One region of the Paenibacillus sp. MDV22-iso6 genome, then DNA from elsewhere that is predicted to be linked to it. Evidence: predicted binding sites of a transcription regulator. Region 1 holds the regulator's gene; the other holds the start of a gene.
The links. The regulator LexA, encoded in region 1, represses DNA repair genes until DNA is damaged. The targets are predictions, from matches to a motif close to CGAACATATGTTCG.

Region 1 (4,361 bases):
AATCCCAATCATTTTGGTAAACGAAAAAGTTTCATAAGACTCATACAGATTACGTGCCTCATTACGAACAGCTTCTTCAAGGTCTTCGGGTTTAACGCCCGTCTCTTGAGCTGCGATCAAGCAAGTCTCATGAAAGGCCTCTCGAACACTGCGCTCATCCCACAGTAAAGTATCATCTAGGTCGAACAAAATCGCTTTTAACGCCATTTCGGTCATCTTCCCCTTTATGCAAAATTACTTTTTCTCGTATGTTTCCACGGTGATCTGATGTGCTTTGGCGAATTTCAGAAGACGTTCAGTAATTGCATCAGTATCATAACGATTCAGTAGTTTGGTAAATACCCATCTCTTACCTCGTGCATTATGCTCAATCACAACCGTACCTGGCTCAATTCTGAATTTCACGATATCGTCGACTCCAATTGAACGCTCACGGTTCCCTTTTGTCGTCAAAATCCGGTTACTTCCTATTTTGACATAAGGACGACGGAGCATGAAGATGACTGCCAAAAATACATACAGCAACAAGGTCACCCAGTCCCAAGTGGTCATCGGAGCTTTGACAAGAAATGTACTCATAAAGAGGTACAGGAATGCTAGTCCGATCAGAAAAATAGGAAACAGAAGACTGCGTCCTTTAAATACGTCCTCACCTGGTGTGCCAGAAACCGGTTTACCGCTTTTTTTACGTTGCTGATTCAACTGCTTAGAATTTTTTCGAACCGTTCTCTCGAACGAACGCGACATGAGAATCCCCCTTAGATGTTCTTTGTATCGGCTTACATAACTGCAAACCAACATTTCCCCCTATAATTTGCAACCTCTAGATAACAGGAAAAAACCTAAATATCATAATGATATCATTAGGTTTCCTTAATGTTTGAGTTTGCCTTGGTGGCCTTGATCGTTCTCATCATCTACAATTTCAATCGTATCCAGTTGTTGTCTGAAATTGCTTCGAATGTTATTCAAATAGATTTCTCTAAGTTTGGCACGTTCAGCGAGCTCTTCCTCTGTCAATCCAGTGGATTTTTGCTTACGGGCCAATTCATTAATACGTGCTACCAGACTATCTATATCCAAGCTTGTCCCCTCCAAAAATACAAAGTCATATTAACTTTGACATGTTAAGGGCAGCTTGTCAAGCTGACACGCATTAGCGCGTGTGGATATGCAGCTTTAATCTGTGAATTGAGGCAGTATTAAGACTTGTCCCACCTGTATTGAAGTTGAATGAAGTTGATTCACTTTCTTGATTGCTTCTATATATACACGTGTATCCATTGTTTCAGGTTTGTGATCCAATGATATACTCCATAGTGTATCTCCTTGTGAAACTGCCATCTTCCCTCCAGGCAATAAATCGTTCTCATTGCCAGCGAACACAGTGAGTACTGTACTGCATCCAACCAGTATAATTAAGCTTACGATTATTAATTTCAAGACCCAAGTTGGGACATTACCTTTTGCAAAAACCTTCTTAAAATTCCTTATGTTAGTTTCAACCACTTCTGAACGCACCGGTTCGTAAATGCTTTGATAAGTAGAATATCTCATTAAATATCGACCCCCAAACGTTTGTTCCTATCCGTTGAAATCAATATAACACGAACACTTGTTTTGTACAATAACTTTTTAGAACAATTGTTCGCTTTTTTTGTTGCATCCTACATTCTATTATCTTTCTTCTATTGTATTGGAATTGTCATTTGCAGTATTTGATTAGACTAAAAGAAAATTTTCATCTTAATTCGCAAAAAAACATTGATTTTATGGCATTTTATTTAGAACTTATGTTTGTACGAACGGAGGTTCTATGTTATAATTTTCCCAAACGTTACTAAAATGGGGTTGATACGGTATGTCGAAGATATCCAGCAGGCAACAGGCTATTCTGGAGTTTATACGCAATGAAGTCCGGTTGAAGGGGTATCCTCCTTCCGTACGCGAAATTGGTGAAGCCGTTGGGTTGGCTTCCAGCTCTACAGTACATGGACATCTGGATCGTTTGGAGAAGAAAGGTCTGATTAGACGTGACCCAACCAAACCAAGAGCCATTGAACTTCTCAGCCAGGAAGAGTCAGAGCATTCACATCAGTTTGCTCACAGCGTTGCTCGCATTCCTGTCGTGGGTAAAGTTACTGCAGGGGTTCCGATCACAGCAACAGAAAATATCGAAGATTACTTCCCTCTTCCTACGCATTATGTAGGCGAACAGAAAGTATTTATGCTTTCGGTCGTGGGAGACAGTATGGTTGAAGCAGGCATTGTTAACGGAGACTATGTTATCGTACGTCAGCAGCAAACTGCAGATAACGGCGATATCGTAGTAGCCATGACTGAAGACGATGAAGCAACGGTAAAAACGTTCTACAAAGAGAAAGATCATATTCGTCTTCAACCGGAAAATTCGACTTTTGAACCGTTGCGTTTGAAACACGTTAGCATCCTGGGCAAAGTCATTGGCCTTTTCCGTGATATTCATTAATATGTATTGAAGTTGTACAGAAGTCTCACAATAAGATACAAAAAGAGGTTGTCCCGTTCAACGGGACAACCTCTTTTTTCTTATACAACTTATATTGTTCTACGTTAGTAGATTATTCGCTGCGTTTAAGAATGCTTTTATGATGAGAGAACACATCAAAACTCTGTTGACCATGGTAGGAACCCATTCCACTTTCTCCTACGCCGCCAAACGGAAGATAATGTGATGTCATATGAGACAATGTATCATTAATGCAACCACCACCAAAAGATACTTGATTCAGAACCTGATTCTGCAGATCCTCATCCTGAGTGAAGAGATATAATGCCAGTGGTTTTGGACGGCGAACAATCTCATCTAGCATGGGATTGAGGTCGGTATACTTAAATACAGGAAGAACTGGACCAAAGATCTCTTCTCGCATCACTGGGGATTTCCAATCCACTTCGCCCAGTACTGTTGGTTCAATGAGCAGCTGATTACGTTCAGAACGTCCACCGATCATTGCTTTGCCATCTTGGAGTAACACCGATAAACGATCAAAGTTACGTGCGTTGACAATGTGCGGGAAATCAGCATTTCTCATCACATCGTCTCCAAATTTATCCTGAATTTCTGCACCGATCAATTCCAATAATTTGTCATGTACTTCCTCGTGCACAAGCAAATAGTCTGGAGCGACACAGGTTTGCCCAGCATTCAGGAATTTACCGCGCACAATGCGCTGAGCTGCCAGCTTCAAATCTGCATCCTGGTGGACAATGACCGGACTCTTACCACCTAGTTCTAACGTAACTGGAGTCAAATGCTCAGCAGCTGCCTTCATAACAATGCGGCCAACACCTGTACTGCCTGTAAAGAAAATATAATCAAACTTTTCTTTCAACAATGCCGTACTCGTCTCGACTTCCCCTTCCATAACTGCCAGGTACTCACTAGGAAATATCTCATGAATCAAATCATAAGTCAGACGTGACACGGCTGGGGTTAATTCAGACGGCTTAATAATGGCACAGTTACCCGCAGCAATGGCTCCAATTAGAGGCCCGAAAGCCAGTTGGAACGGATAGTTCCATGGTGCAATAATAAGAGCAACTCCATAAGGTTCAGGATAAATTAAGCTTGTTCCATCAGGTATAGCAGAATTTGTAGGCACAGGTTTTGGTGTAGCCCATTCCTCCAAATGTTCCAATGCAAAATCCAGTTCACCCAACACGATCCGAATCTCAGAGCCATAAGCCTCTGTTTCAGATTTATTTAGATCCGCACGAAGTGCGTCAAGAATACGTTGTTGATATTTCTCAATTCCCTGTCTTAATTGCTGAAGAGCACGAATACGGTACTTAATAGACTTAGTCTGACCTGTATAAAAAAATGTCCGCTGTTCGGCAACCAGTTGCTTCTCTTGTTCCATATTAACATCTCCAATTAATTGTTCAAAATTTAATTTCTAAAAACATAAATGAATTATAACGCAATTATATGAAACTATCAACATATAGATACTGTAAAAACAGAGCAAACAATTAAAACGCACTCTCGCTTCAACGATCTGATCATAATTTAATTAACCATTCTATTTCTTATTGACTACATAAAAAGCCTTAACACTAATATGCCAAAAATTTATGCTACGAATGCCAGCTTCCTCTTTACATTCTTATTCCAGTCCCCGTTTTAGTCCAACATGATGTATCCATTCTTCCAAATGGTGGGCACGTGTTCTGTCTATATTTACTCTTCCTGAATTTTTTCTTCATTATATACACTTTGAGGGAGGATACTTACTGACATCTCTTTATCAGAATAGGATTGACAAAAAAAGAAGTGATTGCTACAATGGCCCTCATATCAAAAGGAAGGATGATTCAGA
Region 2 (4,361 bases), on a different contig from region 1:
TTTCGATCGCTGTTATCCCCGGATTTTTTGATTCCCTTTTCCTAAGGGAAAAATCCTGTGATAAAGGCGAACACTTCGTTTCTTCAGACGGGTTCTGCACTCTACGTTCTCGTGTAAAAATTTAGTTCGCCTTCTATAGACACATGTAACGTTCAATTCAGTTTAAAAATCTAAGCTAACTTGCTTGTTCTTCTATTATATAACACCGATGTGATTGGGTCGAAACAGCAGACCCTTCAAATATGAGCAAAAAGCACACTCTTGCCTGCTTGAGCCGCCAAACAGCCACACCAGGACAAGCTTCTCTACCTAATGGTGCTACCTGCTCCTTCATTCTATGACTGAAGCTTCCAAATATAACTGTCCAGTCACCCAACTGTGACAATTTGGGTCCATTTTTTATTTTTCCGCGGATTTTAAAGGAATCATTTCCCTCTTGCACATACACTATAGCAAATGTAATCGGCTTATCTTGGGTCCAGTTAAACGTTTCCAGACTTACTCTGCTGTTTATGGTATAATATAACAATTGAATCCCCACTACCGTTTAAGCGAGGCGGATTATGAAAACGTTAAAGCCAAGAGTCTTTATTGGCTGCTCGCTGGAAGCGAAGCCGATTGCAGCCGCAGTACACGAAAACTTGCGTTTCTCGGCCGAAGTTACCCCTTGGTACTCCGGAGTTTTTAATCCAAGCAGCTATACCATGGACGATTTGGAAGCAGAAGTGCGTACAACAGACTTTGCCATTTTTATTTTTCATCCGGATGATATATCGAAAATTCGTGGGAAGTACTATGCATCTGTCCGTGATAATACAATGCTGGAAATGGGTTTGTTTATGGGTCGTCTGGGGCGAAAGCGTATTTTTTTCATTGTTCCAGAGGATATTACTGACATCAAAGACGCTTCCAAGATCGAAGGTTTACGCATGCCTACAGACCTGCTGGGATTAAATCCACTGGTTTATGAAATTCGTTCAGACGGGAAATGGGCGCCAGCCGTCTCGGTGGCCTGTTCCAAAATCGCCGACAGCATCGAAGAACAGGGGCGATGGAGCGATCCCGAAGTGGAAAAAATTATCGAGAAGCACAAAAGGTCTGAGGGTGAAGCCCGATTACAGTTGCTCAAGCTGCTGCGATTCTTCAGGGAGTTACTGCGTACCCGCAAAGCAGATTCGGTTATGTTGGAGCGAATGAGCGATGCACTTCGAAGTGCATTTGTATCCCTTCCTCCATTTGCCGTGCGTGGGACTGCCATATACCGTACAGATGACAGTGGTCATATTGAACAATTATGTGGTAACGTTGGGGAACCGGGGAGAAAATATAACTTGTCCGCCAACGACGACAAACAACCTGATGATCCGAAGCGAATTCTGGTTATTGATTCTTACCGGGAGAACAAGATCAAGATCAATCTCTACGACGACTACCTTGAGAAAGAGTATCTGCTATGCTATCCTGTAGCCAAGAGGTATGTAATCACAGTCCATATTATTGGACATATTGAAGCGGATGAGGCGATTTTTCAGCAGATGGATTTGGAGAACCGTCATCTGTTCAACGCCATCAACGATTTGTTAGGAGGCGAACCGGAATGAAACCGGAAACGAAAAAAATAAGCAAGCGCTGGGGCAGCGACAAAAAGGTACGCCTCAGTTCTGCGCCCGAATCATCACGACCGGTTCCGGAACCCAAGGAAGAAGATCGTTTCCACAAACCGGCCGTACCGCTAACTACGATTGGCCCTTCCCTGAAGGGTAAGGAAAGACCTTACAAAGTGATTCTGGAAAAAGAGGCTCTTTACGAGAAGCCTCAGTATCTGGCTTAACCGCTTTATGCTCATATACAACTCTGCCGTCTGGTTCGGCAGATCATCTGGCCCCGCCGCCCAAGGCAGGGGCTTTTTTGTTGCAAAACTTTGGCAACCCTTCATAACCTTCGCTAGTACCAACGGACTAAAAGCTCTTCATCCATTCCGCTGATACAATTAAGTCGTTTTCTTTATGCCCTTAGGTTTCCTGCAAAACCCAAAAATTATACCTTATTTTGGAGAAGGCTTGTCCCTATTTCAACACCTTAAATCTCAGCATAAACCGAATATGGGCTACTTCCAATATTTCTCGGTTGTATTGTGTATCAGCATTGCATATATTGATTATAATATAAGAACATACGTTCTGTAAATAAGAACATGTCCGAATTCAAGGTTAAGGAAGTGAAAGTATGTCATCATCCCCTTCCGCCCCATCCCCTGCGGATGAAGACCACCGATTGATTAAAAGCATGGTTGTACGCACTCTGCTGCTGGATGTGCTTGAACGGGATATTCGCACACTGGATACGTTGCAGCTCAAAATGCCAGAGGTGTACATTCTGTCTCTAACCCGCATTCAAAATGATGTACTTAAGGAAATGCTGACGCTTCGCAAACAGATGAGAACTCGTGGCGTCAAGGTTCTGGAGGAGAAACGGCAAGTTGATGGAATCGAAACCCAGTATCTGTGCAGAGGATATTTACAGCGGTTCTATATGCTGTGGACGTTCGCACGGAATGAAGTCAAAAAAGAGCTTAGTCGGCATCTGGATATGGACTTGACCCAGCCGTTATAGCTGATTCATCTGCTTAATGTACCCGTCATCGTTTGAATTCACAACTCTTAGTCCACTTAGTTCGCTTACTCCTCAGAATCCTCACCCTTCTGCCTAATCGAAACAGGTTGACCCCAGGAGGCTGCGTTCATTAAGATGGAATAGACATGTCTGTACATTCCGTTCAGACTTGCAATGAAAATGGATTCCTATAAGCAACAAGCCTGCCTGCCATTAACGGCGGACAGACTTGTTCATTGGAATTGCTTTCAACGTCTTATCAATCAAGGAGTTGTACTTCATGGACTTGAATTCGCATTTAATTAAAAATCAAAAACCCGCACATACAGGCATTGCCGCAGATGTTACCGAACTGATCGGCCAGACACCTGCCGTCAGACTGAACCGACTTACAGGCAGCGATTCCGCTGACGTATACGTTAAGCTGGAATATTTCAACCCCAGCGGCAGCGTCAAAGACCGTGCCGCCTATAACCTGATCGTTCAGGCTGAACGGGCAGGAGTGCTGCTTCCCGGCGCAACCATTATCGAACCGACCAGCGGCAATACCGGCATCGGTCTTGCGATGAATGCTGCTGCCAAGGGATATAAGGCCATTCTGATCATGCCGGACAACATGTCCAAGGAACGCATCAACATCCTGAAAGCCTATGGTGCAGATGTCGTACTTACCCCTGCTGCGGAACGGATGCCTGGCGCGATTCGCAAGGCCAAAGAACTTCAGGCCGACATTCCGGGAAGTTTCATTCCCCAGCAATTCGAGAATCAAGCGAACCCGGACATCCACCGGATCACCACGGCTCCCGAAATTATGCAGCAGATGGAAGGCAAGCTGGACGCCTTTATCGCCACGGCGGGAACAGGCGGTACGATCACCGGAACGGGAGAAGAACTGCGTAAGCAGCTGCCGGACATTCGTATCTATGCGGTAGAGCCGAAAGGTTCTCCTGTGCTGTCCGGCGGCGAGCCCGGACCCCACAAGCTCGTCGGTACAAGTCCGGGGTTCATTCCGGACATTCTGAATACCGACGTGTGGGATGCCATTATCCAGGTGTCCGATGAGGATGCACTGGATACGATGCGGCAGCTTGCTGCCCGGGAAGGGCTGCTACTCGGCCCTTCCTCTGGCGCTTCGGTGTGGGCCTCCCTGCGCATCGCGCGGGAACTGGGGCCGGGTCACCGAGTGCTCTGCATTGCGCCCGATACCGGGGAACGGTATTTGAGCATGGGTATTTTTTAACAAAGAAAAACTCTTACACAAGTTAAAGACTCCCCTCCAAAATGAGCGCTTGATCACAGCTGGACGTTGAATCCGTAGCGTACAAGTACTTATTCTGGAAAGGAGCCAGTTAAGTTAAATATTCTAAATATAGAACTAGTGTGTCAGGGTTGTCCATTCTACACCTTCGGGAAGCAGAGCCGCAATGCGGTCTTTGGCTTCCTTTTTGCTGTATAACGATTCATCGAGAATCGCGGCGGTACCTGAATCACTGCTGGTCCGAATCAAACGTCCCAGACCTTGCTTCACGCGCAGCAACATGTATGGAAGATCGATCTCTTCATAAGGTGCAGCAGACGCTGTGCGTTTTGCATTAAATACAGGGTCCTGTGGTGGATACGGGAGCGACCAGATCATGACATTGGATAATGACGGTCCTGGAACGTCCAGACCTTCCCACAGATTGACGGAGCACAGTACACTCTCCTCATCCTCCTGGAAAGCGGCAATCAGGTCACTAATCTCCCGA

Region 2: a site for LexA is predicted at 2,169-2,182, ahead of AC4PM4_RS21040 (YhjD family protein). Genes of this name have one in related genera too.

The regions. Positions count from the first base shown of each region.
Region 1 covers NZ_JBZVDZ010000009.1:181,203-185,563, forward strand. Annotated here, with positions in the region: gene AC4PM4_RS24510 (HAD family hydrolase) at 1-207, opposite strand, end outside; gene AC4PM4_RS24515 (hypothetical protein) at 235-747, opposite strand; gene AC4PM4_RS24520 (DUF896 domain-containing protein) at 874-1,083, opposite strand; gene AC4PM4_RS24525 (LysM peptidoglycan-binding domain-containing protein) at 1,180-1,557, opposite strand; gene lexA (transcriptional repressor LexA) at 1,862-2,488, shown strand; gene AC4PM4_RS24535 (aldehyde dehydrogenase) at 2,601-3,902, opposite strand.
Region 2 covers NZ_JBZVDZ010000007.1:316,654-321,014, forward strand. Annotated here, with positions in the region: gene AC4PM4_RS21030 (nucleotide-binding protein) at 564-1,601, shown strand; gene AC4PM4_RS21035 (hypothetical protein) at 1,598-1,831, shown strand; gene AC4PM4_RS21040 (YhjD family protein) at 2,227-2,613, shown strand; gene cysK (cysteine synthase A) at 2,894-3,853, shown strand; gene AC4PM4_RS21050 (ATP-dependent DNA helicase) at 3,989-4,361, opposite strand, start outside.